4 regions of the Sedimentitalea todarodis genome follow, and region 1 is predicted to be linked to each of the others. Evidence: riboswitches for the same ligand, from Rfam matches in the RefSeq annotation. Region 1 holds a riboswitch; each other region holds the start of a gene.
The links. Region 1 has a riboswitch for cobalamin ahead of QO231_RS17880 (energy-coupling factor ABC transporter permease). Riboswitches for the same ligand answer to the same signal wherever they lie in the genome.

Region 1 (7,307 bases):
TTTGCCCTCTGGGTCCGGTTGCTCAAAGAACAGGTTGCTCCAAACCGTGAAATAGGTTTCGCACAATCCCGCCGCATCCTGTTCGGCCACAGCCTCCGGGATCGGCAGGCAATGTCCCGCGTCCACGGCGACGAATTCCGCATAGCCGCCGCCATTGGTCAGGGCACAGACACGGTCCCCGACGGACCAGTCGGTGACGCCCGCGGCAATCGAACAGACTTCGCCCGATACTTCCAGACCCAGCAAATCGGATGCGCCCTTTGGCGGCGGATAGTGACCGCGCCGCTGTACCAGGTCGGGGCCATTGACGCCTGCCGCTGTCACGCGGATCAGAATTTCACCTTCCTTTGGCGTTGGCACCTCGCGCTCGCCCGTCACCAGAACTTCGGGCTTGCCCGCTTCGCGCATCTCTACCGTTTTCATGGTTTCTGGCAGCATTCGGGTTCTCCTGATCAGGCACGTCGAGTTTGAGGGAAACCCTATGATTTGCCAGCAAAAATGGCAAACGCTAAGGCGCTTGTGTCGGCCCGGCCTTGCTGTGAAATTGATGCAGTGCGCCCATCGCGTTTGTCCGGTGGCTGGTATAGAAAGAGGCGAAACCGATTTCGCCCCGACGCACAGGACAGAGCAATGGAAGACGACAACAAACGCCATCGCGAAAAGATGCGCAAGATCAAGGCCGCGCGTGACCGGATGATGGCCACCAAGACCGACAAGAAAGGGTTGATAATCGTGCACACCGGACCGGGCAAGGGGAAATCCTCGTCCGGGTTTGGCATGGTGATGCGCTGCATTGCGCATGGCATGCCCTGCGCGGTGGTGCAGTTCATCAAGGGAAACTGGAAAACCGGCGAGGCCGACTTCCTGCGCGACAGGTTCTCCGACGAATGCACCTTCGTGATTTCGGGTGAGGGCTTTACCTGGGAAACCCAGGATCGCGAACGCGATATCGCGGCGGCACAGGCGGGATGGGCGAAGGCAAAGGACCTGATTCGCAACCCCGAGATCACCTTTGTCCTGCTCGACGAAATCAACATCGCCCTGCGCTATGGTTATCTGGACATCGACGAGGTGGTCGAATTCCTGCTGACCGAGAAACCCGCGATGACACACGTTGTTCTGACCGGACGCAACGCCAAGCCCGAACTGATCGAGGCCGCCGATCTGGTGACCGAAATGACACTGGTCAAACACCCGTTCCGCGATGGTATCAAGGCACAGGCCGGCGTGGAGTTCTGACGCTCCATGCCTGCGCTGATGATACAGGGCACTGGCTCCAACGTCGGGAAATCCATGTTGGTTGCGGGGTTGTGCCGGGCGGCCCGGCGGCGGGGGATGTCGGTTGCACCGTTCAAGCCGCAGAACATGTCCAACAATGCCGCCGTCACGGTGGATGGCGGCGAAATCGGGCGCGCACAGGCGTTGCAGGCGCTGGCCTGCGGGCTGGAGCCGCATACAGACATGAACCCGGTTCTGCTCAAGCCTGAAACCGATGTCGGGGCGCATGTGGTGGTGCAGGGTCAACACCGAACGACCGTCCGTGCACGGGATTACGCGGGATTGAAACCGTCATTGATGCAGGCGGTGCTCGAAAGCTTTGCGCGGCTCAGGTCTGCGCATGATCTTGTCATCGTCGAAGGCGCAGGAAGCCCTGCGGAAGTCAATCTGCGTCAGGGCGACATTGCCAACATGGGGTTTGCGATTGCCGCCGATGTTCCGGTAATCTTGGCCGGAGATATCGACCGGGGCGGGGTCATCGCGCAGATGGTCGGCACGCAGGCGGTGCTGTCAGAGCAGGATGAGGGCACGGTTGCCGGATTTCTGATCAATAAGTTTCGCGGCGATCCCAGCCTGTTTGACGATGGCTATGCCCTGATCGAACAGCGCACACGCTGGCCGGGATTTGGCGTTCTGCCGTGGTTTCCCGATGCCTGGAAACTGCCTGCCGAAGATGCACTGGATATCACTTCGGCCTCGCATGGGGGGGCGTTTCACGTGGTCTGCCTCTGCCTGTCGCGTATCGCCAATTTTGACGATCTCGATCCGCTTGCACAAGAACCCGGCCTGACCCTGACCATGCTGCGCGCCGGCCAGCCGATCCGCGGGGATGCAGATCTGGTGATCCTGCCGGGGAGCAAATCCACACGGGGCGATCTCGCCTTTCTGCGCGCGCAAGGCTGGGACATAGACGTCGCCGCCCATGTGCGACGCGGGGGGCATGTGCTTGGCATTTGTGGGGGCTACCAGATGCTCGGGCAAACGGTGCACGATCCGCAGGGTATCGAGGGTCCGGCGGGGGAAACCCCGGGATTGGGCTTGCTGGATGTGACAACGGTGATGGAACCGGCGAAACGCCTGACACGTGTTCATGCGGAACATGTAGCGTCGGGGCAGATGTTCGACGGCTATGAAATCCACATTGGTCAGACAGCTGGGCCAGATTGTGTCCGCCCCTTTGCCCGCATCAACGGCGATGACGAAGGGGCGATCAGCAGCACAGGCCGGATCATGGGCAGCTATCTGCACGGGCTTTTCCGCCATGACGGTTTCCGCACGGCATTTCTGTCCAGCCTCGATGCCGAGAGCGCGGGCAACTCATATGACTCGGGCATCGAGGCGACGCTGGACGCGCTTGCCGACCATATCGAGGCGCATCTGGATGTGGAGAGGATATTGGCGGTCGCGCGCTAGTTCCGGCGGCGTAGCAGGTAGATGTCCATGATCCATCCATGTTCGGCGCGGGCCTGCGCGCGCGTGGTGCGGATTTGATCGGCGACCTGATCCAATGCGCCGCTTATCAGGAGTTCTTCGTCCATCCCCACATATGCCCCCCACCAGATGTCAAATTCTGCGGCGTCGAGGGTACCGAAAGAGCATTCCCCATCCAGCATGATCACGGCTGTCTCAACCCCCTGCGGCCAGCCGTTCTTGCGCAACTGCCGACCGGTGGTCACGACCAAAGGTGCTCCGATCTCGTTCACCGGGATCGCATGCGCCGCTGTCAGCGCCTGCAACGCCGTGATGCCGGGAATGACCCGGGTGCGTGGTTGGGGGTCGAGCCGTGCGGCGATGCGCAGGGAACTGTCGTAAAGCGACGGATCGCCCCAGACCAACAGCGCCACCACCTTGGCTTCCGGACTGGTCCCGATCGCCGCCTGCCACCGGGCCGCGATCGCATCGTGCCAGGCATCGACCCCACGCAAATAGCCATCGTCATCGCGCCGTTGGGGGATGTCGAAATAGGACAGTCGGGGCGGCGTATCAGTAACCGCATTGATGATCGTTTCCCGCAAGCCGGCAAGGTCTGATTTCCCGGCCCCTTTACGTGGGATGAGGATCAGGTCCGCACGGCGGATCGCACCGGCACCCTGCCGGGTGACATGATCCGGGTTTCCGGTCCCGATCCCGATCAGCAACAACTCTTGCATGGCAAACAAAAGGCCCCGTCCCGCAATCGGACGAGGCCTTTCCCCAGATGTCAGTTGATTTATGCGGCGTTATGCAGGCGGTCTGTAACCAGACCGGACCCGCGCAAACCCTTGATGGATTTGGCACCGGCGAGAACCGCGAGATCGACCAGCGGCTCGATCAGCACAACCATCATGTAGGCCATGCCAAAGCTGGTGACTGCGGCAAAGGTTTCGGCACCCACACCCTGACCATAGAACGCCCAGAACGCGACCCAGGCGACAACGCCGCCCTGATAGGCCACCGACAGTTTGAACACGTCCATGTATTTCAGATCAACATAGGCCACGTTCTGCGGCAGTGCCTTGCGCGCGAGGGCACCGATGGCGAACAGGGGCACCAACAGGGTGGTGATGTTGACGAAATACATCGGCATGTCGGTCGGAGCAAAGACCATGCCCTGTATCGCCAGTCCGGCCGCCAATCCGATCGCCGCCGGTGCAATCCCCAGAATCAACAGCAAGGTCGTGCCGAGGATGAAGTGCACTTCGGAAATGCCGACGGGAAAGTGCGGCAACAATTCAAAAAAGATCAATACCGCAGCCGTCGCGATTGCGCTGCGCGCCACAAGTGAGAGGACAGAGCGGCTCTTCAGTTCGCTGGCAATCAGCTTCAGCGAATAGCCAGCGGCCGCTGCCGCCGTTCCTACGGCCAGAATCATCTTGGCGCCGTGGACTACTCCGGGTTCGATATGCATGTTTCAATCTCCTTTTCCGCCAACCCCGGCGGGTGTGTTTGGTCATCGCTCGATCGGTTCCATCACGGCAGGTTTCCTGACTTTCGGATCGTCGCATGCGTTGTTCCTTCCCGGCATCAAGCCAGTGGTTACGTGAACGCATACTCCCCTGTTACAGTTGCGGGGGCAGTCCGGGAATTTCACCCTGTTCCCTATTATCCCAAGCCTTGCGAGCATGGGCACCGTACATTCCTTCATGGGTGACGGAGGCGTCTTGCGTCAAGTCCAAATCCGGCATTCAGATCTCTGACAGCGGCCCGTACAGGATCAGCGCAGGTGCCGTGCCGCTTTCCTTCGCTAGCCGGTCCGCCAATGTGGCTATGGTGCCGCGATGCAGGGCCTGTTCCGGCGTTCCGACCGCCTCGGCCAGCAGGGCAGGGGTATCGGCGGGCAGACCATGTTCCATCAACATACCCGCCAGCTTGGGAAAGGTCCGTTTGCCCATGAACACAACGGTGGTGGCCTGATCATCCGCCAGTGCCGCCATGTTGAGGTCTTCTGGTAACTGTCCCGCGACATCATGGCCGGTGACGAATTGCACCCGCCGCGCAGTCAGCCGCCGGGTGAGCGGAATGCCAGCCGCCGCCGCCGCCGCGCAGGCGGAGGGAACGCCGGGAATGATTTCAAAGGGGATGCCTGCCGCGCGCAGCGCGACCAGTTCTTCTTCGAGGCGTCCGAACATGCCGCCATCGCCGGATTTCAGGCGCACCACCCGCGCACCGTCCGAGGCATAGTCCACCAGCAGGCGACTCACGTGATCCTGCTTTGGCGAAGGTCGGCCCGCGCGCTTGCCGACGCCGACCAGATCGGCCCCCGGACGGGCATGGGACAGGATCGGACCAGAGGACAGGTCGTCGAACAGGATCGCATCAGCCTGCTTCATCCGATCCACGGCCTTCAGGGTCATCAATTCCGGATCTCCCGGACCCGATCCGACAAACGAGACAAACCCACTCACACCGTGGCCTCGGCGATCAGGTGAAAGAACGTTCCGGTGACGTTGCCAAGTGTCGAACCGGTCTCGGCGACTGTTGCGCCTTCGGCATCCCGCACATCGGCGAGCGGTGTATCGGGTTGGTCGAGGATGGTGGAGTAGTGGAACTCGTGCCCGCGCAGGGTGGACCCGGCGGCAAAACCGGGCATTGCTGCCGTCAGCGTCGCCTTGCGATAACCAAGGTGGAATCTCCGCTTTTCATATGAGGTCACCAGCCCGAGAAGCCCCGCCATCCGGTGCCGGTTGCCATCCTTGTCGATCAAGGCCTCACCCAAGGCCATATAGCCGCCGCACTCACCATGGACCGGGCGGCTTTCCGCGTGGCTCCGCAGCCCGTGGAGGAACCGGTTCGCTGCCGCGATTTGCCCGGCATGCAACTCCGGATAGCCACCCGGCAACCAGACCAGATCCGCATCCGGCGCGGGTGGTTCATCGGCCAGCGGCGAGAACGGGAGGATCTCGGCCCCAGCAGCGCGCCAGCCTTCCAACAGATGCGGATAGGTAAAGGAAAACGCAGCATCCTGCGCCAAGGCGATCCGTTGCGCCGGGGGGCGCGGCAGCGCGGCCGACGAGGGCCCATCCGGGCGCGAGGAGGCCGCCGCCCGGATTGCCGCAAGGTCCACATGCTCTCGCAAGAAGGCGGCATACCCGGCAATTGCGTTTTCCAGGTCCGGATGCTCCACGGCCTGGATCAGACCGAGGTGCCGCTCGGGCAATGTCAGATCTCCCCGTCGCGGCAAGACGCCCAGTACCGGCAGACCGGCCTTGTCCATCCCCAACCGGGTCAGCCGCTCGTGCCGGGGGCTGGCAACACGGTTCAGTATCACGCCGGCAAAGGGCAGATCGGGGTTGTATGTGCGAAACCCAAGCGCCGTCGCTGCTGCCGATTGCGCCTGACCGCCGACATCCAGCACAAGAACGACCGGCCAGCCCATGCGCAGCGCGGTTTCGGCGCTCGAACCGTGCCCGATCTCGCCCGGTTTTGCGACCCCGTCAAACAGGCCCATGGAGCCTTCGGCTATCACGATATCCGCGCCTTGTGCCTGTGTCGCCACCGCATCCAGCAGCGGTGCGCTCATCGCCCAACTGTCCATGTTGAACGAGGCACGTCCGGCGGCCGCCCGGTGAAAGGCCGGATCGATGTAATCCGGGCCACTCTTGAACGGCTGCACGGCCAGGCCATCCTCGGCGAGGGCGCGCAGCAGCCCCAACATGACCGTGGTCTTGCCCGTGCCCGAGGACGGTGCGGAAATCAGCAGGCCGGGGGGGTTAATCATCGCCATGGCTCCAGCTTGACCACGGGCTATCGGCGCTTTGCGGGCGATAGCGGCGGTCGTAATCTTTTGAATACAGGCAGCTTTCGGAAAACCCTTCACCTGCCAGCGCCGGGCCCACAAGGATCAGCGCCGTGCGCGAGATATCTTCATCCATCGCCGCCTTCAACGTGCCCAATGTCGCGCGGATGATCTTTTCGTCCGGCCAACTGGCACGATAGACTACCGCCACCGGACAATCGGCCCCGTAGCCTGGCATCAGGTCCGCGATCACGCGGTCCAGATTGCCAATCGACAGGTGAATCGCCAGCGTTGCCCCGGTGGCCGCGAAATTGCTCAGCGTTTCGCCCGGCGGCATCGAGGAGGCCCGCCCCGGCGTCCGCGTCAGAACCACCGATTGCGCCAGTCCCGGCAGGGTCAGCTCGGTGCCCAGCGTTGCGGCGGCGGCGGCAAAGGACGGCACGCCGGGGGTCACGCTGACGGCAATTCCCTCGGCGCGCAAGCGGCGCATCTGCTCACCCATGGCGGACCAGACCGACAAATCGCCGGAATGTAGCCGCGCGACATCCTGCCCCGAGTCCTCTGCGGCCCGACACTCGGCGATGATCGCGTCAAGATCCATCGAGGCAGTGTTGATCACGCGGGCATCCGGCGGGCAGTGCCCGAGAATCTCTTCTGGCACCAACGACCCGGCATAAAGGCAGACAGGGCAGGCGGCGATGATATCGCGCCCACGCAGGGTCAGCAGGTCGGCAGCACCCGGTCCGGCGCCGATGAAATGTACGGTCATGTCTCTTTCCCGATTGCGATGGCGCAGGTGGCCAGGCGGTCCTGC
Region 2 (7,307 bases), on a different contig from region 1:
GGATCAGGCACCACGGCGATCCTTCTGGGCGCGCTACTGGCACTGAACGTTACACCCGGCCCGCGCCTGATGGTCGACTCGCCCGAGATCTTCTGGTCGGTTATCATCTCGATGTACCTCGGCAACCTCGTACTGCTCATCCTGAACCTGCCGCTCATCCCCTACATCGCCAAGATTCTCGCGGTGCCGCGCACTTTCCTAATCCCGTTCATCCTCTTCTTCACGCTGATGGGCGCCTATATTGGACAAAACAATTCGACTGAACTGCTGCTTCTGGTCGCCTTCGGAGTTATGGCCACGATCCTGAAATTTGCTGACTTCCCATTACCGCCGCTACTTATCGGCTTCATTCTTGGCGGTATGCTTGAAGACAACTTTGCCCGCTCGATGCAGCTTTATGACGGCGTCAGCTTCATGTGGGAACGGCCGATGACCATGGTTCTTCTTATCGTTGCAGCGATCCTGGTGGTGCTTCCAGGTCTGCGCACCTGGCGCGCACGCGCCTCCCAGCGTCGGGGTGTCTCCACTCCTGACTGAACCGGCTGCATCTTCGCAACCTGGAGGCGAGGTGCCCCTGGATTGTTAGACACCTGCCTTTTTCAGTTTGCGCTGTCTGTTCTCATGGTCAACGGGCGACAGCATGCCGGTGTTCGTGTGCTTGCGGTTGGGGTTGTAGAATAGCTCGATGTTCTCAAAGACATCGCGCCGTTCTTCGTCGCGCGTCCGATGTTTCTGTCGCGTGACCTTCTGTCGTTTCAAGAGATGGAAGAAGTTCTCCGCGACGGCATTGTCACGACAATTGCCTCTGCGGCCCCTCACGGAGTGTTCCAGTTTGTGTTCGCACAGGAACGTGCCACATCGGCTCTTATCCTGTGCGCGCGCTATGAAAACGGATGATAGCGGTGCCATCGAAGGGGTCGGTCATGAAGTGTCCGCAGACGCCAAAGGTATCGCGCAGACGCGCTTCGGTCAGGATTTCGGATGGCGCGCCGAGCGCGACGATGCGTCCAGCCTCCATCACGCAAATCCGGTCGCAAAGCAGGGCTTGGTTCAGGTCATGCAGCGCGATCACAGATGTAACCGGCAGGCCCCTGACCAGGTGAAGGATGGCAAGTTGGTGGCCGATATCCAAGTGGTTGGTGGGTTCGTCCAGCAACAGGATGTCCGGCGCTTGCGCGAGCGCCCGGGCGATCTGGACGCGCTGGCGTTCGCCCCCCGACAGCGTGTGCCATAACCGGTCTTCAAAGCCTTTCAGGTCGACAGCGGCCAACGCGCTGGCGACGATGGCATCATCTTCTGACCGCCATGTCCTGAGTGCCGTCAGGAAGGGTGTGCGGCCAAGCTCCACCGCTTCACGTACAGTGATGCGATCCTCGGTGTTGGCATGTTGTTCGACCAGGGCCAGCTTGCGGGCAATGTCGCGTTGGCGCATGTTTGACATGGGCGTTTCGCCCAGGCACACGCGACCCGAAGACGGCTTTTGAATACCGGCCAACATGCGAAGCAAGGAGGATTTCCCGGATCCGTTCGGGCCGACCAGCCCCAGCATTTCGCCTGTCCGAACCTTGAGGGTCGCATCGGATACAATCGTCTTTTCCTTGACCGACCAGCCAAGCGCATTGCAACTCAAAGACATCACACGGTCCTCCGTCCGATTAGGATCAGGGCGAAAACCGGAGCGCCCACCAGCGCGGTGACGACCCCGATGGGCAGAACCTGCCCGGGAATGATCATGCGGGAAATCACATCTGCAGCGATCAGAAACACGGCCCCTGCAAGCGCCGAGGCCGGGATCAGCGCACTGTGCCTTGTGCCCACGATCCGGCGCATGGCGTGTGGGATGACCAACCCGACAAACCCGATGGAGCCGGTAACCGACACCATCACCGCTGTCACCAAGGCGGCCACGCCAATCAGCCCCACCTGGACGCGTCTAACTGCAATCCCCAACGACGCGGCGCTGTCGGCTCCAAAGGTAAACGCATCAAGCGCGCGTACATTGGCGAGGCAGGCGAAAAGCCCGATCAGCGTTGCGGGGATCACGCTGATGGTATCGGACCAGCGGACGCCACTGAGATTGCCCATGAGCCAGAACATGATGCCGCGCGCCTGTTCGGCGCTGGCGGATTTGGCGATCATGAAAGCGGTCAGCGCGCTGAACAGTTGCGATCCGGCAATGCCGGCCAAGACGATCACGCCTGCCGCCCGCAATCCCGCGCCGCCCCCTGCGGCATGGGCCAGCATGGCCACGAAGCCAAAGGCAAATATCGCCCCGGCAAAGGCCCCGACCGATAGTGAAACAGCACCGGCGCCGATGCCCATGACGGTGACGGCGACGGCGCCGCTGGACGCACCTGCGGAAATGCCAAGGAGATAGGGGTCAGCCAGCGCGTTGCGCAACAGTGCCTGCAGGACGACGCCCGACAGGGCCAGCCCCGCGCCGCAACAGGCGGCTACAACCGCCCGCGCAAAACGGTAGTTCCAGACAATGCCTTCGTCGATCCTGTCGACCGGATAATCCGCGCCGAACATCTTGTTGGCCAGCACCTGCGCCACCACATCCCAGGGAATCGGGGTTTCGCCAAGCGCTGTGCCAGCCATCAACGCAATCAGCAGCACGGGCGGTGCAATCACCGCCCAGTGCCAAGCTCTGCCTGATACGGACCGGCTCACCTGCCGGTCAATCACGGTCATTTCAAATCATACCCTGCCAATGCATCCGCCACCTGATCGAGCGCATAGATTGCGCGGACGGTCGGGCTCATGGCGTGGGCATCGATGGTGATGATACGCCCTTTTTTCACGGCAGCCATTTCGCGTGCCACCGGATCGTTCATCAGGAATTCGCGCTTTTTCTCGATGTCGTCGGCCGGGAACCGGCGGCGGTCCATTTCGGCGATCACGATAAAAGTCGGGTCCGCCTTGGCCAGCGTTTCCCAGCCCACGCTTGGCCACTCCTCGTCCGAAGTCACGACGTTTTCGACGCCCAGCTTGTCCATCATGTAGGCCGGCACACCCTTTTGCCCGGCGACGAATGGATTGGTATCAATTTCGGCCGAAGAGAACCAGAACAGGCCAGATGTGCCGTCGGGCAGGCTCAGTCCGCTTGCCTTTTCGATCGCCTTGGATTCGCTTGCTTTCAAATCTTCGATCAGTGCGGCGCCTCTGTCCTGCACGTCGTAGATCTCGGAAAGCTGGGCGATCGATTTGTACAGCTGGTCGGTCGAAAACAGCTCTGACCGTGTCCCATCCAGCCCCACGAGGTTGTCCTTTTTCTCGCATTCGGTGGGCATGACATAGGTTGGTACGCCGACGTCATGAAACATCTCGCGGGTGCCAACGATGCCTTCCGGGCCCACATGCCATTCGTACATCACTGTCACGAGGTCGGGCTTCTTGTTGACCACACTCTCAAAGCTGGGATCGTTGTCGGCCAGCCGCTCGATGCCGTCATTCAATTCCTCGAATTGGGGCAGGACCGGGTTGAACCATACCGCTGTACCAGAAACCGTGTCGCCCAGCCCGAGCAGGTAGAGCAGTTCGGTCGTGGATTGACCCAAGGCCACCGTATTTTCCGGGGGCCCCTCGAATGTCAGGGTGTGGCCACAATTGGCGATTGTCAGCGGATAGCTGGTCTGCTGCGCTGTGACAGCAGTAGACGTCAGGACCAGCGCCATCACCCCGGGCGCAATCAAGTGTTTCGTCATCAAATGGCTCCTGTGCCATTGGTGGGCTAAGGCATGGGGCAAGATCGAAAGACAAGGAAAGCGGATAATCCCGCCCGATGACAACCACGATCCACCCCGGACATCCCCGCCCGGTTACAGTGTGCGTCGGTAGGTCTCCTGACTCGCGGCTCAGCGCCTTGTTCCACCTTCCCGGGTTGTCATGGCCCAGTGGTTACTTCAGAACGTGGCTCGCCGCTCACAGTTGCGGGGGCAGTTACGTTTCACGCGCTTGGGGCGCGCTGCGAATTCCCTATTATTTTCTAAAGAAAACCGACGACCCTTGATAGAAGGAAATATTCTGCGATGCAAGATCAACGCCATTCGAGTGTTGCCAGAAATCGGGTTGCTTTCCGGAGGTGGTTTGATGGGATGTTCTGGCGTCAGCTATGCGAGCTGCGAAACGTGAGGAACTCCTCAGCGAATTGGATTAAGTTGAAAAAATAGCAAAATGACGAACGAATTGGACCGATTCTGACCGGTTTGCGAACGAGTGCAAGTGACGCCGAGGAGGACCACCGACTGGTGCAGGCTTTCGATGAATTCAGCCTTTGGGGTCAGCGCGGTGCGGTTAATATGTGACCCGGAAAAATGGGTCTAATCCCTGAGTCACCTGATCGCTTCTCGGACCGGACCTACGCAACAATCGCCAAGATCCATTTAGCGGAGACGGCCCCGCGAGGTGATCGGGGCCGTCTCTTCAATCCGAGAATTGCGCATCAGGTATACATGATCAAAGAGGTTGGTGACGACACAGCAGTGATTGGGAATGATCTGTAACCGCTCGCCGATTTCAGGGCGATGCGCGCAAGCTGACAGATCAACGATGCCGTGCTCCTCGGACAGTGCTGTGATTACGGCCTCCGGATAGGTCGTGATGTGCCCATGCCCCTCCGCACCACAAAGATCGGCGGCCAATGCCTTGGAACCACTGTCCAGAATGGCACGATCCGGCGTTGGGCGGCTGACAACTGTCGCAAGCACGGTCAGGGCGCAGCGATCCAATGCGCCATGCCCCCAGGCCACCTGCATCCGATCCCCATAGATATAGGTTCCCGGCCGGTACTCGTTCGCCGCGGGGATTTCGGCGGCGCGCATCAGGTCCGGGGTTCCCCCAATGGAAACCCGTTCGGGTGGAAGGCCCGCCGCCGTCAGTGCGTCAATGGCGTCTGTTAGCCAAGTCTGCACATGCTGTGTCTTGCCCTGAGGTGGATAGCTCATCAAGCCAGCAAAGGTCAGGCCGGGGGCGGCGTCAATGACTGTTGCCAGATCAACAGCCTCGTGGGCCGTTTGCACCCCGCAACGCCCCGCGCCGGTGTCACATTCGACCAGGACGGCCAACGGATGCGAGGGATCTGTGAAACGTGCTGCATAGCCAGCAATGGTTGGCGCATTGTCCGCTGTCACGCAGAGTGTAGTGCGCTGGTGCAGCGCATGAAGCCGATCCAGTTTGGTCCGACCCAGGATGTTGTAGGGCAGGAAGACATCATCCATCCCGCCATCCGCCATCGCTTCGGCTTCGCCCAGCTTCTGAGCGGTGATCCCCACGGCGCCCAGATCCTGTTGCAACCTGGCAAAGCGCGGCAGTTTGTGGGTCTTGACGTGTGGTCGCAAGATCAGACCGTGTGCATTGGCATAGTCTTGTGCGGCCTTCAGGTTGGCATCGACCTTGTCGAGGTCGATCAAAACGGAAGGCGTGTCTACGTCATTGATATCCATGTCGGACCCTTATCTGATGGCATCTAGAAACGGCAGGTTGCCCGCTGACAGCCCGGCATCGACGGCGAGGGTGGTGCCGGTGATGCCCGATGCCAGATCCGAGGCCAGAAACAGAACCGCATTTGTCACTTCCTCAGGGGTCACGATACGGCCCATGGGATAGATGCTTTGCAGCTTGTCCAAAATCGTGGGGTCCGCCGCAAGCCGGTGTTCCCACGCTCCGGTCCGGATGGAGGCGGGCGCAACGGCGTTGGAGCGAATACCGTTGGGTGCCTCTTCGACTGCAAGGGCGCGCATCCAGGCCATCGTCGCGGCCTTGGCCGCCGAATAGACGGGATTGCCAAAATGACTTGATGCATTGCAGGACGAGATGAACACAAAGGCACGATTACCAGCCGCATCGCGCATCGCCGGCAGCAACGCATGTGTCAGCAATGCCACGCCGTTGAAATTACAATCCATTTCGTCGTCGATTCCCGCCGCCGTTGTCATGGCCAGGGTCTCCTGACGGGTCCAACCGGCGTTCGACACGACCACATGAGGCGTTCCGTTGGCCAGTATCTCCTGTGCGCGGCCAGCGATCTGGGCCTTGTCGCGCAGATCAAAGAAATGGCTTTCGGCGATATGCGGCGCGGCAAGTTCAGCCCCGACGACATCACAGGCGACGACCTGTGCACCTGCGGCGGCAAACCCTTTGGTCAAGGCACTTCCGACACCGCCTCCGGCCCCGGTGATGACAACACGAACCTCGTTAAATCGGATCATGGCAAATGCCTTCTTGAATTTCCGGTGGGTTTGGGGATGGTCCTTGCGAAGCCAGCAAAGGAGTGGATTTCATGTCAAAAGAGTTTTTCGGTTCCGCACAGGTCCCATTGTCTCCGGCCGTTCGGGCGGGCGATTTCGTCTTCGTTTCCGGGCAAGTCCCGATGGTCGACGGCAAGAAAGCCGAAGGCGGTGTCGCGGCGGAAACCCGTGCCGTTCTCGACAATATCGGGGCCGTTCTGAAAATGGCAGGGTGCGACATGTCGGATGTGATCAAGACGACCGTGTGGCTGCGCGACCGCGACGATTTTGCCGCGTTCAACGAAGCATATGGCGCGTATTTTCCGACCAACCCGCCGGCCCGCTCCACCGCGGAATCGCGGTTGATGATCGATATTGCGGTGGAAATCGAAGCCATCGCCTATAAACCACTCTGAACAGGATCGGGGCGCCGGTAGACCGGCGTCTTGATGCCTTCCATCCGTGCCTTGAGTTGCAAGGCCAGGAACCTGGAATAAAAGCGGGACAGCGCCAGGTTGCCGCCATGAAACCAGAGATTTTCGGCGACCGTGGGTTTCCACATATTGCGCAACTCGCCTTGCCAGGGGCCGGGGTCTCCTCTTACGCCGGACCCAAGCCCCCAACATGGGCCGATGGCGGAGGCGACTTCGGGCGACACGATACCGGCAACGATCTCATTCATTGACTGATACCCAATGCAGGCAACAACCACGTCGGCCGTCACCTCCTGCCCATCGCCCAGACGCAGCCCATCGGGCGTCAGCGCCACGACGTCCGCTCCCGAGATGACCTTGATCTCTCCGTTTGCGATCAGGTCTGACGCACCCACGTCGATGTAATAGCCGGATGCGGTGCGCAGCGCTTTCATCATCAGCCCGCTGTCATCCTCGCCGAAATCAAAGTCAAACCCCGCAGCGGCCAGACGGTCATAAAACGCCGCGTCGCGCTTGCGTATGTCCTGATAAAGAGCCCGCTGCTGATCGGGAAACAGGGCAAATGGAACCGAAGCTGCCAGCATATCCGCGACATCGACAGTGATACCTCGTGCAACGGCGTCCTCGGAATAGATTTCGAAACCCA
Region 3 (7,307 bases), on a different contig from region 1:
CCTTGCGAAAGAGCACGCCCATCTCGGCGGCACGTCCCGTGCCGACCATGATCGACGTCGGCGTGGCAAGACCCATCGCGCAGGGGCAGGCGATGATCAGCACGGATACCCCGGCCACCAAGGCAAAGGACAGCGCGGGCGAAGGACCGACCAACAGCCAGACAATCACCGTCAACAGCGCCAATGCCATGACTACGGGCACGAACCAGAGCGTGATCCGGTCCACCAGACCCTGAATCGGCAGCTTGGCGCCCTGTGCCTCTTCGACCATCCGGATGATCTGGGCCAGCGTCGTGTCGGCACCCACACGCGTCGCGCGGAACTGGAAGGCACCGCTGCCGTTGACGGTGCCGCCGGTGACGGGATCGCCCACGGATTTGGCGACCGGCACCGGTTCGCCGGTGATCATGCTCTCGTCCACACGGGCACTGCCTTCGGTCAGCTCGCCATCCACTGCAATCCGCTCGCCGGGGCGCACGATCAGAATGTCGCCCGCGACGATGCGGTCGATGGCCACATCCTGCGACTCCCCGTCAACCAGCACACGGGCTGTCTTTGCCTGAAGGCCCAGCAGCTTCTGTATCGCTGCCCCGGTCCGGCCCTTCGCGCGGGCCTCCAGCCAGCGGCCCAGAAGGATCAGCACGACGATGACGGCCGCCGCCTCGAAATAGACCGCGCGCGATCCCGCGGGCAGCAGCGTCGTGGCGAAAAGTGCCACGAGCGAATAGATGTAGGCCGCCGATGTGCCAACCGCGACAAGGCTGTTCATGTCCGGCGCGCCTTTCAACAGTGCCGGGAAACCGCGTGTGTAAAAAGTACGTCCCGGCCCAAACAGGACCGCCGTGGTCAGTGCGAACTGGATCATCCAGCTGGCCCGATGGCCGATGGTGTCACCGATCAGACCGTGCATGCCAGGGATCAGATGTGCGCCCATCTCGAGCAGGAACACGGGCAGGGCGAGGGTCGCTGCCACGACAGTCCGGCGCGCCAGATCCCGCGCTTCTTCGCTTTTGCGGGCTCCTGCGTCTTCCGATGAATTGTCTGCAGCCTGCGTGGCAGAGTAACCTGCGTCGCTGGCAGCCTTGATGAGGTCGACAACCGCGACCGCGCTTTCCAGATAGGTGACCGTTGCGGTTTCCGATGCTAAGTTGACGTTCACGTCCAGCACGCCCGGCAGCACGGCCAGTGCCTTTTCCACCCGACCGACGCACGAGGCACAGGACATGGATGCGATGTTCAGACGTACGCTCCGGGTCCGGGCCGGATAGCCGATCTCCTGAAGGGCTGTCGCGATTTCGGTGATGCGCTCCGGTGCGTCGATCTGCGCCTGAGCGGTCTCGTTGGCGAGATTGACACGGACATCGCTGACCCCCGGCAGAGCCGTGAGGCTACGTTCCACGCGCCCCACGCAGGAAGCACAGGACATGTTTTGCAGGGAAAGTCGAAGGGGGCGCGGATCCGACATGAGAATCTCCTTGATCTGATCCTCCGACAGATAGGGTCTCCAGTTACTGGAAGGTCAATAGGCATGTAAAATAAAATTCTGGCCATCGACCTTCCTGCGCCGGAACGCCCTACATGCATGTCGTCAAAGGAGATTGCGATGATCAGATTAAGCGTACCGAACATGAGTTGCGGCCATTGTACCGCTTCCATCCAAAGGGCCATCTTGGCTGTCGTAGCCGCCATCGTCCTTCGTCGTCGCCTCTGCAAGCTTCCTGGGGGCGTCTGATCCCGCCAGCCGAAGGGTTACCCCCGCCCCGGAAATCGCCCGCCGCCGACCTCCACGCGCCCTGCAATACGATCCGCCGCCAGGGCCGATACGGATATGAGCGCAGTCGAAATGGCGAAAGCGGCATAGTTCGCTGTCTGCGTCATGCGATGTTCCATGCGTTCAATCCCATCGTCCGTTGCAGGTTACGGAGCGGCTGCTCCCCAATGGTTGAGAAGTACCTCATCACATTGGGCGCGCAAGTCTATCCGAACCGTTCTGTGAAAATCCGCGATTATTGTCTTCAGGCTAAATTGTTTAATCTGGCAACAGCAACCAATCAAATTGCAGTTGCAACGGCCAGCCAGATTTACACGGCCCCCCGGCGGGTCGGCCTGCCGGAGCAGGCCTGCCACCGGATCGTGTAGCCTGGAGACTTTAAAACCAACAGCATTGTGTTCGCGATCGAATGCAGAATCGTCAAATTTCAACCGCTACAAATACTATCGAGAAAACTGCGTGCTTAACGCAGAATTCTACAGTCTCGGTGTTTGGCTGAGCTGATTGCCTAGCGGGAGGAACTTGGTAGTTCTTTGAAAAGATCGGTTTTTGTAGTATTCTCTGCAAGCGCCGGACCCTGAAGTGAATGCCCCAGCCAACTCTAATTGGCTTTCCATGTTCGTCCGGTGAGCCGTCATCACGGCTCCCCAAATTTGGATGAGTAAGAGCACACGAATGAATTGATTTTGGCGCCCGCAATCGGAAGGGAACTCACATTGGTTTCGACTGGTCGGGCCCTTTGGAAGGACAAAATATGGTCGGCCTGAACCGCGACATCAACTATCTACCGCCAGAAGAAATCGCCATTCTCCTTAATGTGTCCGAGGATGTTTTGGCCCCCCTTCTCGATCGGAGGTCCCAGCGTCCCCTCTGGTCGGGCGACGACCTGCTTGAGGTTGTCGAGGTCGACCCAGCAAGGCTGCAAGAGCTTGACGAAATGGGCCTGTTGAACTTTGGGAACCCATTGGTCACGCAGGCGCCGCAGCCATTGCCATTACCCGAAGAAATCACTCCTCCGATTGCTCGTCCTTCGATCCCAGCCCACCCGGCACCATTAACGGAAGTCTTGTCTGGCCTATCGCAGCTCTTTTCTGGCCTTTCGACGATGTCAGCGATGGAGGCCCGTGATGAACCGGCGGCCAAACGGCGAGGCGGGCTTCCGCCTCTTGCTGAAGGTCAACACCGGAGCCTTTCGGATGCGAAGGTCAGTCTCCACGAACTGCGATCCGGTTGGATGCACCGACCACCCACGACGCCGGGCGATGCGCCGGGCCCTTACGGGCATCATACCTATTGGGTCGAAGTCATTCCGCCCTGCTATTGTCTCTACGTCTGGATTTTGAAGGGTCGGCAGGTCGGTGGACGGGAAGTAGGCGCTTCTGCGCTAGCTGCCGGAGCGACCGGCATGGGCATTTCACTGCGCCCGGCCCCTGCCTCGGTCGACAAGGTGGTGGAAGACATCCATCACGCCAACACGATCTTCGCGCCGTCGGGGTTTCAATTTTGTCTATGCGGTGTGCGCGTGCTCGATCCGACTGAAATGAATTCGTCGCAGGGCGACCCAAACCTTGCCGACACGCTCTTCACCAACACCGGAGTCATCTACAGCAAGGACGATACAGAACCCAAGAAGATCCGGCCGTTCCAATGGTTGTTCGATGGTTTTCAGTACGATGCGACCCTCGACTTCAAGCGGCGCTGTGTTCACATATTCTATGCCTCCGACGTTCAGCGTTCGCCCCAGAAACCTGACGATCAAAACGGCAAGGTACTCGGCGTGGGCGGTCCACTGGAGACGCACCGCCGGGACAAGCGCATGACCCCTGTGGGCATTGTTGAGGGGGGTGGCGATACCATCGCCCACGAGATCGGTCATGGCCTGGGACTTCTTCATCCTGACAGAGACATATCGAAAGAGCCGCTGCGGCCCGGAGAACCGCGGCACGATCCCAACAATGCGACGGACCGCAACAACTTGTTGCTGAAGGCACCGACGGGCGAGGACCTCAATAGCTATCAGGCCGAGTTCCTGAAGCTATCCATTTCCGCAAACGGGCTCTCGCTGGGTTGTCCGGGAAGCTGAAGAAATTGCTCAGTTATACTCGGAGTCTTTGACTTGCCGAATTTGGCGACTTGACGTTGAGGCTTGGAACGATTCGGGTAAGCCAATGATCCGGAACAACTTTCTTTCCCCAGCGGAACGCCTCAAACTTGAGTGCTGCGTGCGCATTCAGCGCGAGGACCATGGCGTCGCGCGGAGGGCGAATGCGATCCTGCTGCTCGACGATGGCGAGAATTGCGTGCAGATCGCGAAATTTCTGTACTTGGACGACGACACCATTCGCAGTTGGTACAAGTCTTATCGGGACGGTGGCTGGGAAGCGCTTGCCCTTGATGGCTGGAAGGGCGGCAAGTCTCGCATGACCTCTGATCAGGAAACCGTGCTATGCGACTGGCTGCAGGCTCGCTTCTGCCGATCGACAGCTGAGATCAGGACCTACATCGCTGCAGAGTTTGGTCTGGATTCTTCACATTCCGGCGGGAGTGGGGTTGAGGCACCGTGCCGCGAAATTTGACTGCGCGCCCACTCTACCGAATGCTGCGGAATCTCCGAACGGCAGCTTTGTCGGCAATTTGCGATTGGCGAAGGGCCTGCTCATTCTGTGCTTGCCGCTGGCCGTAGATCCTGCAATTGCTTGTTCCGTCGGTTTCCTCCGGGAATGAAAAGGGAATCCGTTCCGGCCTTGGCCGGGAAACGGAACTGCCCCCGCAACTGTAGGCGGCGAGCGCCTCTCGATATGCCACTGGGTGAGTTCCGGGAAGGCGAGAGGTGTCGCGACCCGCCAGTCAGGAGACCTGCCGACGCGAGTGAAACCACGATCGGACGGGGTGTGCCGGGGCGGGAAACCTGTCGCGTCCCGTATGATCGCACACTGTTTCGCGTTTTGTCCCTGCCGGTCCCATCTGACGGGAAAGAACGGATGAAACAGACACTGATCACGGCCACCCTGCTGGCCAGCGCCGCGCTGCCCCTGCATGCGCAAGAAACAACCTACCCCCTGAACCTGACGAATTGCGGCGTGGAGATGTCCTTCGACACCGCCCCGGGCAGTGCCGTGACCATCGGCCAGTCCGCGACCGAGATCCTCTATTCCCTCGGCCTTGCGCCCAAGGTCTCGGGCACCTCCGTCTGGTTCAATCCGGTCCTGCCGGAGTTCGCGGAGGTGAACGAGGGGATCGAGCGGATGGCCGACAATGATCCCAGCTTCGAAAGCGTGGTCGCGAAGAAGCCGGGGCTGGTCGCCGTGCAATATGAATGGCACGTGGGCGAAAGCGGGATCGTGGGCACCCGCGAGATGTTCCGTGACGTTGGCGTTCCGACATACATCATGCCCGCCGATTGCGACACCAAGGACAATTCCACCGGCGGGGACGGCACGCGCGTGGGCGCCTTCGACACCGCCTCGGTTTACAAGGGCATCCGCGAGCTTGCGGCGATCTTCGACGTGCAGTCGGCCGGCGAGGGTCTGGTCGCGGAACTGGAGGCATCCGAACGCGATGCTATCGCGCGTGCGGAAGGCCTCGATCTGCCGGGCGATCTGACGGCCGTCTTCTGGTTCTCTTCCGCAGATCTGGAGATTGACCCCTATGTGGCCGGGCGGCTCGGCGCGCCGGGGTACATGATGTCGAATCTCGGGATCGAGAACATCATCGAGTCCGACGAGGAATGGCCGACGGTCGGGTGGGAGAGCATCGCCCGCGCGGATCCAGACATCATCGTCATCGCCTACATGGACCGCCGCCGCTTCCCGGCGGACGACGTGGAGAAGAAACTCGCGTTCCTGCGCACCGATCCCGTGACAAGCCAAATGACGGCCGTGCAGGAGCGGCGGATCGTGCAGATGGACGCCCACGCCATGAGCGCGACGATGCGGTCGATCTACGGGCTGGGAACCCTGTCGCAGGCGCTCTCGGAGATGTCCTTCGAATGACAATGGTGGCCGCGCCTGCACGCGTCGCACGGGGGCGCGGCCTCTGGCTTGCTCCCCTCGTTCTCGGGCTCGCCATCCTGGCCGGCACAGCAATCGGGGAGACCCGGCTGCCCTTCGCCACGGTGCTGCGGACGCTCGCGAACCACCTGTGGGAGGCGGGTTATCCGGTGGACGGGATAGAGGCGGGGATCATCTGGAGCTATCGCCTCCCCCGCGCCGTCGTGGCGGCTTGTTGCGGGGCGGGGCTGGCGTTGACCGGGGTGGTGCTTCAGGCGCTTCTGCGCAACCCGCTTGCCGATCCCTACCTGATGGGCCTTTCTGCGGGTGCCTCGACCGGGGCGGTCCTCGTCACGGTCGCGGGCGTGGGGGGCGGCGCGATCTCAATGTCGTTTGGCGCACTGACCGGGGCGCTGCTGGCCTTTGGATGCGTCGCGGCGCTTGCCCGTGCGGTCAGCGGCGGCGCGGGGGGAGGGCGCGCCACCCAGGCCGCGGCCGCGATCATCCTCGCCGGGATCGCCGGGTCGCAGATGTTCAACGCCCTGACGGCCTTCACCATCGCCCGCTCCGCCAATGCCGAGCAGGCGCGGGGCATCATGTTCTGGCTGATGGGCAACCTGTCGGGCATCCGGTGGGAGGATGTCGGTGCCTGCGCCCTCGTTTCCCTTGCAGGCGTGAGCCTTTGCCTGTGGCACCGACGTGCGCTCGACGCGTTCACATTCGGCGCCGATAGCGCAGCCTCCCTCGGAATCAACGTACCGGCGCTGCGCGGCACGCTCGTCACCGCCACGGCGATCATGGTCGGCGTGCTGGTTTCGAAGGTTGGCGCAATTGGCTTCGTCGGGCTGGTCGTCCCCCACGCCATGCGGTTCCTCGTCGGGACACGTCACGATCAGCTGGTGCCGGCCTCGGCGCTTGCGGGGGCGGTGTTCCTCGTGGCCGCCGACGTGATCAGCCGCGTCCTCGTGCCTGGACAGGTCTTGCCCATCGGCGTGGTCACGGCGCTGGTGGGCGCGCCGACCTTCGCGCTGATCCTTGTGCGAGGCGCGCGGAGATGAAGGTGGAGGTCCGCGACCTCTGCGCACGCGTCCATGGCACGCCGCTCCTGTCGGACGTGTCGTTCCGCCTCCACGAACGCGAGCTTTTCGGCCTTGTGGGCCCCAACGGCTCGGGCAAGTCGACCCTCATGCGATGCTTGGCAGGATTGCGCCGCCCGTCATCGGGGCGCGTCCTGGCCGACGGCGAGGATCTTGCCTGGATGCCCCTCCGCACACGTGCGCAGCGCATCGCCCTCGTCGAGCAGCAAGCCGACACGACCGACCGGCTGACCGTCCGCGACGCAGTGGAACTCGGGCGCACACCGTACCTCTCGCCCCTGCGTGGCTGGGGGGTGGCCGACGACATGGCGGTCGGGGACGCCCTCGGGGCGGTTGAAATGGCGGGCTTTGCCACGCGCCACTGGCATACCCTGTCAGGCGGCGAGCAGCAGCGCGTCCACATCGCTCGCGCGCTGGCGCAATCGCCGGACCTGCTGCTGCTGGACGAGC
Region 4 (7,307 bases), on a different contig from region 1:
ACAGACCAAGGCCCAGAAGGACGGCCAGAGGGAACATAAACGCACGCTGAAACCAGCACAGATTGCACGGAGCCTGCCCCAGAACCTCACCGATATAGAGCACGGCCAAGGAACTCCCCAAAGCGACGATCCACGCGGCGGTCAAAGCCGTCTCTTTTGACATCACCCGGCTCATATCGACATCCGCGCCTTCAGATCGGCAAGGATCTCCTCTGCCGGCGTGCCATATGTCCAGGCACCGACATATCCGCCTTGCGGATCAAAGAGAAACAGCTGAGACGAATGCCCCATCGTGTATCCGTCGGGCGAAGCGGCTTCCTCAATCTTTTCGTAGTAGATGCGAAATGTCTTGGACGTTCTCTCAATTTGATCAGCGGTGCCTGTCAGTCCGATGATGTTTGCGTCAAAATATGGGATAAACTCAGCAAGCGCTTGCGGCGTGTCGCGTTCTGGATCAATCGAGAAAAAAAGCGGCTGGACTTGTGTCGCATCGGAGCCGAGCCCGTCCATCACAGCGGCTACCTCCGCCAGAGTTGTGGGGCACACGTCGGGGCAATTCGCAAAGCCAAAGAAAACGAGCATCCAGCGCCCTGCGAGATATTCGTCTGTTTGGACCATCCCATTATGATCGGTCAGTTCGAAATCCGCCCGGAACGCGGGCTCATAAGCGCGCTGTTCGACTCTGGTAGAAACTTGCAGCCAGACGAACCCCACGATCGCGATCGCAGCGAGTCCCCAAAGCACTTTTTGTAACGCAGATAATCTCATTGGTCGTTTTGCGCCCGATTCCGCCCATTTTTCGTGCGTTCTAAATGTTCTAGCTGCTAGAGGTTCAAGCTGTTTCTTGGCACAGAGGCGGTTTGTCACGGACCCGTGAACAGACCAGTGGCTTGTGCATGCCAATAGCTATAGCTACCAACACTATAGATATGGAGGTTACATGCTTACGATTGGCAGTTTGGGAAAGAAGACCGGAACAAAGGTTCAGACCATCCGGTACTATGAGCAGATCGGTTTGATGCCCGAACCGGGTCGCACAGAAGGCGGACAAAGGCGTTACGGCGATGATGAAGTCGATCGGCTGTCCTTTATCCGGCACGCACGTCAGTTGGGGTTTCCCCTTGAAGCGATCCGCGAGCTTCTTGATCTCAGTGATAATCCCGACCGCTCCTGCCATGAGGCGGATTCCATCGCCCGGCGGCAACTCAAGCAGGTAGAATTAAGGATGGATCGGCTGAAAGCGCTGCGCACAGAGCTGAAGCGCATGATTCATGAATGCAGCGGGGGGAATACGGCGGACTGTAAGGTTCTCGAAGTCTTGCGCGATCATTCGGAGTGTCTGACCGACCATGATGCAATCGGCGCGTAGTCGCGCCAATTGCTCGCATTCCAAAACGGTGTGTAAAACGACAATGGTCGGTCGTACTTGGTTACTAATTACCTTAAGCAGGTTGATAGAGCCGGGCGTGCGGAAGGCCTGTGTTCTCGAACCTCCGGAATGTCTTTGCCAAAGCCAGAGCACCAAGGTCAATGATAGGTTCAAGCAATACAACGATGATGTAGACTGAGGCGAATGCACCTGCATTTGCTAAGGTCTCTGCTGTAAATCCTTGCCCGTAGAATACCCAGAATGCCACCCATGCGACAATTCCACCTTGGAACACCGCAGATAGCTTCGCGGCTTGGCCATAGGTTACTTCAGTGTAAGGGGTGTCGGCCGGTATAATTCGTTGAGCCAATGCCGCCATCGCCAAAACTGGCAGAATGAGCGTGGTCAGGTTCATTCCCAACTGCGGAATGTCTGTGGGTGAAAACAGGAAGCTTTGCGCGACAAGACCAAAGATCAGACCAATAGCTGTTGGAACTGTGCCGAGGATCAGGAAAAGTGTGGTCCCAAGTATCAGATGTACTTCTGACACTCCAACAGGTGGATGCGGCAGAAATTCAAAGAATCCGAGCACCATCGCGCTTGCCGCAGCGGAGCGTCCGACCAAAGCTAAGATGTTACCGTTCTGCTTCACGTGATCAACAGCGAGCTTGGCGACAATTCCAACTGAGGCAACGCCAGTCGCGGTTCCCAGTACGAGTTTTGCGCCGTCCACGACGCCAGGTTCAATATGCATTAGTTCGTCCTTTCTGCACCCATCGTGCAAGATGCCTCCCTAGAGGCGTCACAGTGTACCTGGCAGGTTTCCTGACTCGCGCTTCATCGCGGCAATTCCACCTTCCCGGATCTCTCCAGTGGTATTCGGAATGCAGCTAACGCTCACAGTTGCGTGGGCAGTCTCGGATCAGGACAGGACTTGATGTCCCTACCGCGTTCCCATTTACCCCGCCGCCGCAAATCGGCTTTGGGACCAAGTCCGAGCACCTGATATCCTCGGCCTGCCCGAGTCAAGATGGTTTGTAGAATGCAGTTGGTGTGTAGTCGCTGTGGCAACCAAATTTAGCCCAAGTATGATGCGAAATAACACAAAACTACTCCATCAAACAGCTAGTTACATCAACTCATCTCTTCAACTTTCCGAGAAAAACTAAGCCCAGGACGGATCTCCCTGGTCTCCATCCGAAAAAGCAAAACATCCCCAAGAGCGGAACTCTTGGGGATGTCGTGATCAGACCAAATCAGATTATTCGGCCGTCGCGGCATAGTTCATGATGTGAAAAATCATGTTCTGTTCAATTGTGCCATCGACAAGGTGTGCCCACGGGCCTTTGGCATAGGCGGCGACATCCTCACCCGAATGGGTTTCGGAGGACTTGGGAACCACCGCCTGCTGCAAATAGTCCAGGTCTGTCGCGGCCTCTTCGGTGAGCACCGGTCGCGTACCAAAGAAAGAACCATCCGCTTGTTCGGTCAGAACCGATCCCGCACCGTTCAGGTAGCCTGCGACGGTGAACGGCTTATTGTCGGCTCCCAATTCGGGCTCTCCGGTATGCGCCACGCCTTCGCCGTCGATGCCCATGCACAGGCCAAGGATGTCCGACCCACGCCCGCAATAACCATTGAAGGCAAGTGCATGTTCATGATCAGCCGTCACGATGATCAGGGTGTCGGCATCGTCCGTCAGTTCATCAGCGATCGCGACGGCGTCGGAGAACGCCTTTTGGTCACGTACCGCGCGTGCAAGGTTGCCGCCGTGGTTGGCATGGTCCACGCGACCCGCTTCGACCTGAAGAAAGAAGCCATTGTCCCCCGATTTTGCCTGAAGCGCCTGGATGGCCGCACCGGTCATGTCGGCCAGGCTGGGTTCGTCTTCGCGGTCAGCTTCGTACATCATGTGGCTGCTTTCAAACAACCCGAGGATCGGGGTCCCATCCAAAGGGGTGTTTTCGAAAGACGCCTGATCGGTCGCCAAATGAGCGCCTAGTTCGCTTTGGGCTACGTCCATCAGATTGACCCCGTCTTCGCGGCGCCCGCCTTCGTCACCATGAAAGTTGCGCATGCCGCCGCCCATGGCGACGTCGATCATCCCGGAACGCATGGCCTCGATCAGCTGCGTCGCAATGTCAGTCTGGGTGTCGCAACCTTCAGGCACTGACGCCTCGAAATTGCGGTCCACTGTCTTTGCATAGGCCGAGGCCGGCGTTGCATGTGTGATGCGCGCTGTGGAGACAATGCCGGTTTCTTTTCCCATCTCACTCATAAGTTCGTTCATGGAGGCAACGGTATTGCCCGGCAGCGTCGAACAGTCGCCGCGGTTCACGTTTTCATTCACACCGATGATGCCAGCCTTGGTCTTGATCCCGGCCATCATGGCCGTGCCTGTTCCAGCGCTGTCCGGCGTCTGGGCATTAACGTTGTAGGTCTTGACCAGAGCGAGGTTTGGAAAGGCCTCCTGGGGTTGAACATACTCATCACCAAAGCCGCCCTCTTGCTGGCCTGCAAACAGACGCGATGCGTAGTTTGTACCAACGCCGTTGCCGTCAGAGATCATCAAAATGATGTTGACGGCTCTGTTGGTATTGGGCAGTTTTGCCAACTCTTCGGCCAGACGCTCTTGGCCGGATACGAACCAATCATTTTCTGCCTGCGGCAGGTCTTGTGCTGTCGCCATGCCTGATACCGCGATGGCAAGGGCGGATACCGCTGTTAACGTCTTCATAGTTTTGCTCCTGAAAAGAGGGATGAGTTTGCAGCGAAGATGCGGGTCTTAAGCATCAGATTTGTGACAGCGTGTGCTAAACTAAAATGAAATTTGGATCTTGAATCTATAGTGACTGTAGCAATTACATCTTCACGTAGACGATTCGAGGAGATATAAAATGAGCGCGAATGATCGGCTGTTGGCAACAACCCCAATCCTGAACTTCGACCACCCGTCGATTGCACAATTGATCGAGGACCGAGGGTGGAAAGCCCTTTCTCAACATGACCGGATCGGCGCTGTCTACGATTTCGTCCGCAATGAAATTGCCTTTGGGTACAACCGCGCTGACCACATCTCGGCCGCCGAGGTGCTCGCTGACGGTTTTGGTCAATGCAACACCAAGGGCACGCTTCTCATGGCCCTGTTGCGCGCGGTAAGTGTGCAGTGCCGCCTTCACGGGTTCACGATCCACAAAGAGCTGCAACGGGGTGTTGTGCCAGAGCTCGTCTATCCTCTTGCACCCAATGAGATCGTCCACTCTTGGGTTGAGGTGGAGACGGAGACGGGTTGGGCAAACCTCGAAGGATTCATTCTGGATGCGGAGTTTCTATCAGCGCTGCAATCCAAATTTGCCGATTCACACAGTCTCTGCGGTTACGGGGCAGGGACCGACTGCCTGCAGGCGCCGCCAGTGGAGTGGACGGGGGGCGATACCTACATCCAAGAGACCGGTATTGCCCAGGACTTTGGTACTTTCGACGCGCCCGACAACTTCTACGCCGCTCATCAGCAGTCATTCAGCTTCGTAAAGGGCATATTGTATCGCCATATCATACGCCATTGGATGAACGCCCGCGTGCGCCGGATCAGATCAGGTAGTGTGCCGCAGATCCCTGGCTTGGCATTGCCTAATCATAGACACGAGGAATCGCGTCATGCCTCATGATCACGGCCACGCGCATATTGATCCCGCGTCAGGCGACCGCCGTGTCTCCATCGCTATCTGGGCCAACGCACTTCTGACGGTTGTACAGATTGTGGGCGGCATCCTCTCTGGCAGCCTCGCTCTCATAGCGGATGCACTGCACAACTTCTCAGACATGGCGTCTCTGGTAATCGCGTTCGCAGCCCGAAAGATATCCCGAAGACCCGCCGACAAGCGCATGACTTTTGGCTATGGCCGGATTGAAGTTGTGGCTGCCTTGATCAACTACACCACCCTCATCCTCGTCGGTATCTATCTCATTTACGAGGGCGGGATGCGCATGATCGAACCGACCGAAGTGGCCGGTTGGACTGTGGTGATCCTGGGCTCAGTGGCGCTGGTCGTCGACACGCTGACAGCGCTGCTGACGTATTCGATGCAAAAGGGCAGCGTGAACATCCGGGCGCTTTTCCTGCACAATCTGTCAGACGCACTGGCCTCTGTTGCGGTGATCATCGGCGGCTCGCTCATCCTGCTCTATAATATGTGGTGGGTCGATCCGGCGATCACGATCGGCATCGCGCTCTACATCCTTTACCTCGCTCTAACTGAAATCGGCGGACCCATTCGCATCCTGATGCTGGGAAGTCCACCTGACCTCGACAATGACGCAATTGTTGCCGCAATCAGAGACGTCGACGGGGTCCATGACGTCCACCACGTTCATCTTTGGCAGATGCAAGAGAACGAGGCGGCGCTGGATTGCCATATAGTGACCATCGATGGCTCATCCGGCGAAGGGATCAAAGCTGCCATAAAGGCGCGTCTCGCCGAAGAGTTCGGCATCCGGCACTCCACGCTCGAATTCGAAGACTTGGAGAATGCTCATGAGAGCGCACAACTCTATGGACACGAGCAGACAAAAGCATGATGGAAACTACGCTTGTTCTTTCTGGTCTAGGAATTGCTGCAGCAACACTGGCTTCGATCCTTTGGTCAATTGTTTCCCCAAAGCGCCGTATCTGGCCGCCCCAACGTTACACGGCGATCACTCCAATTCTGGTCTGGGTGCCAACGTTTTCGTTGTTTGGCGTATTCATTGTGCTTGGCGTCTTGGGGTGGGGCATTTTGGCGTTTCCCAACTGGCTCCGGTTCGGGGTTGGGATACCTCTCATTCTGTTTGGCAATTTTGTCGTCTGGACTGAAGTCGCTCATTTCGGGATAGCGCAAACTGGTGGAGCTAAAGGCACGTTGAAGACTACCGGCATGTATCGCTACTCTCGAAACCCTCAATACATGGCGGATATGGCAATCGTCGGTGGATGGATGATCCTTACGTCTTCACCCTCGGCTCTCATTGTAGGAACAGCGGCCATCCTTGTTTTGATTGCCGCGCCATTCGCAGAAGAGCCGTGGCTAAAGGACCTGTACGGTTCTGAATTTGAAGAGTATCGGGCTTCAACCCGTCGCTTTCTCTAAATCGCTTCACAAAAATGTCATTCCCGGATCGCTTGACCCTCTAGCTACTAGAGGTCTTACGACTCAAAAAAATGGAGGAAAGCTGTGAGCAGAATAATTAAAAACCGCAGGCAGTTTCTGTCAACAACAGCCGCCGCCGTCATCGGACTTCCGGCCTTGGTAAAGGCCCAGTCTGTGGAGCAACCGACCGGAACGGCGGTACGCAGGAATATCTCGTCCTTCAGCGCTCAGCCATGGCAAGACCACTTTGATAATCTCGAGCATGGGGCGATCCTCTGCGACATCAATTCAAGAGCCGTTCAGTTCTGGTCTGAGGACGAAAGTATTTACAAGCTCTACCCGTCGAGCGTGCCTCAATCAGAAGAGTTGACCCGGCGGGGATACACAAGGGTCGTTCAAAAAGTAGAAGGTCCGAGTTGGAGACCGACACCTTCGATGAAGGAGCGTAATCCTGAATGGCCTGACTACTGGCCACCGGGCCCGGACAACCCTCTCGGCACACACGCGCTCTATCTTTCCTGGCAATATTACCGTGTCCACGGGACCGGCGACACACGCAAGATCGGGCGTCAGTCTTCCAATGGGTGCATTGGGCTGTACAACGAGCATATCGCAGAGTTGTTCGATCTGGCGGAAGTCGGCACCCAAGTCAGACTTTTTTAGTTCACTGATTGTCCCGTGACAGCGGCGGGCCTTTTGGCCGCCAATCTGAAGTGTATTCCAAAGATCGTATGCACGGCGAAACAGCCAAGGGTTCATGATAGAAACTGCCGTGGATCGACGTTGCTCTACCTTTTTCTTGGAGGCAGAAG

Region 2: linked by a shared signal. The riboswitch ahead of QO231_RS21225 (ABC transporter substrate-binding protein) and the one ahead of QO231_RS17880 (energy-coupling factor ABC transporter permease) in region 1 are both predicted to bind cobalamin.
Region 3: linked by a shared signal. The riboswitch ahead of QO231_RS16625 (ABC transporter substrate-binding protein) and the one ahead of QO231_RS17880 (energy-coupling factor ABC transporter permease) in region 1 are both predicted to bind cobalamin.
Region 4: linked by a shared signal. The riboswitch ahead of QO231_RS21780 (energy-coupling factor ABC transporter permease) and the one ahead of QO231_RS17880 (energy-coupling factor ABC transporter permease) in region 1 are both predicted to bind cobalamin.

What each region holds. Positions count from the first base shown of each region.
Region 1 covers NZ_JASMWN010000016.1:65,185-72,491, reverse strand. The annotation lists gene QO231_RS17900 (NAD(P)H-quinone oxidoreductase) at 1-438, opposite strand, end outside; gene cobO (cob(I)yrinic acid a,c-diamide adenosyltransferase) at 631-1,239, shown strand; gene QO231_RS17890 (cobyric acid synthase) at 1,246-2,691, shown strand; gene cobF (precorrin-6A synthase (deacetylating)) at 2,688-3,428, opposite strand; gene QO231_RS17880 (energy-coupling factor ABC transporter permease) at 3,488-4,165, opposite strand; cobalamin riboswitch at 4,215-4,404, opposite strand; gene cobA (uroporphyrinogen-III C-methyltransferase) at 4,443-5,162, opposite strand; gene QO231_RS17870 (cobyrinate a,c-diamide synthase) at 5,159-6,481, opposite strand; gene cobM (precorrin-4 C(11)-methyltransferase) at 6,468-7,262, opposite strand; gene QO231_RS17860 (cobalamin biosynthesis protein) at 7,259-7,307, opposite strand, start outside.
Region 2 covers NZ_JASMWN010000022.1:79,027-86,333, reverse strand. The annotation lists gene QO231_RS21245 (tripartite tricarboxylate transporter permease) at 1-537, shown strand, start outside; partial or broken gene QO231_RS21240 (IS3 family transposase) at 583-849, opposite strand; gene QO231_RS21235 (ABC transporter ATP-binding protein) at 866-1,636, opposite strand; gene QO231_RS21230 (FecCD family ABC transporter permease) at 1,636-2,694, opposite strand; gene QO231_RS21225 (ABC transporter substrate-binding protein) at 2,691-3,707, opposite strand; cobalamin riboswitch at 3,819-4,018, opposite strand; gene QO231_RS21220 (D-TA family PLP-dependent enzyme) at 4,386-5,444, opposite strand; gene QO231_RS21215 (SDR family NAD(P)-dependent oxidoreductase) at 5,454-6,209, opposite strand; gene QO231_RS21210 (RidA family protein) at 6,281-6,643, shown strand; gene QO231_RS21205 (NAD(P)/FAD-dependent oxidoreductase) at 6,628-7,307, opposite strand, start outside.
Region 3 covers NZ_JASMWN010000014.1:85,609-92,915, forward strand. The annotation lists gene QO231_RS16600 (heavy metal translocating P-type ATPase) at 1-1,465, opposite strand, end outside; gene QO231_RS16605 (hypothetical protein) at 1,750-1,878, opposite strand; gene QO231_RS16610 (hypothetical protein) at 1,939-2,139, shown strand; gene QO231_RS16615 (hypothetical protein) at 2,526-3,854, shown strand; gene QO231_RS16620 (helix-turn-helix domain-containing protein) at 3,940-4,347, shown strand; cobalamin riboswitch at 4,460-4,649, shown strand; gene QO231_RS16625 (ABC transporter substrate-binding protein) at 4,753-5,763, shown strand; gene QO231_RS16630 (FecCD family ABC transporter permease) at 5,766-6,818, shown strand; gene QO231_RS16635 (ABC transporter ATP-binding protein) at 6,815-7,307, shown strand, end outside.
Region 4 covers NZ_JASMWN010000024.1:27,209-34,515, reverse strand. The annotation lists gene QO231_RS21795 (disulfide bond formation protein B) at 1-175, opposite strand, end outside; gene QO231_RS21790 (SCO family protein) at 172-768, opposite strand; gene QO231_RS21785 (MerR family transcriptional regulator) at 941-1,369, shown strand; gene QO231_RS21780 (energy-coupling factor ABC transporter permease) at 1,443-2,123, opposite strand; cobalamin riboswitch at 2,168-2,377, opposite strand; gene QO231_RS21775 (alkaline phosphatase) at 2,631-4,106, opposite strand; gene QO231_RS21770 (transglutaminase-like domain-containing protein) at 4,267-5,037, shown strand; gene QO231_RS21765 (cation diffusion facilitator family transporter) at 5,027-5,947, shown strand; gene QO231_RS21760 (methyltransferase family protein) at 5,944-6,495, shown strand; gene QO231_RS21755 (L,D-transpeptidase) at 6,637-7,158, shown strand.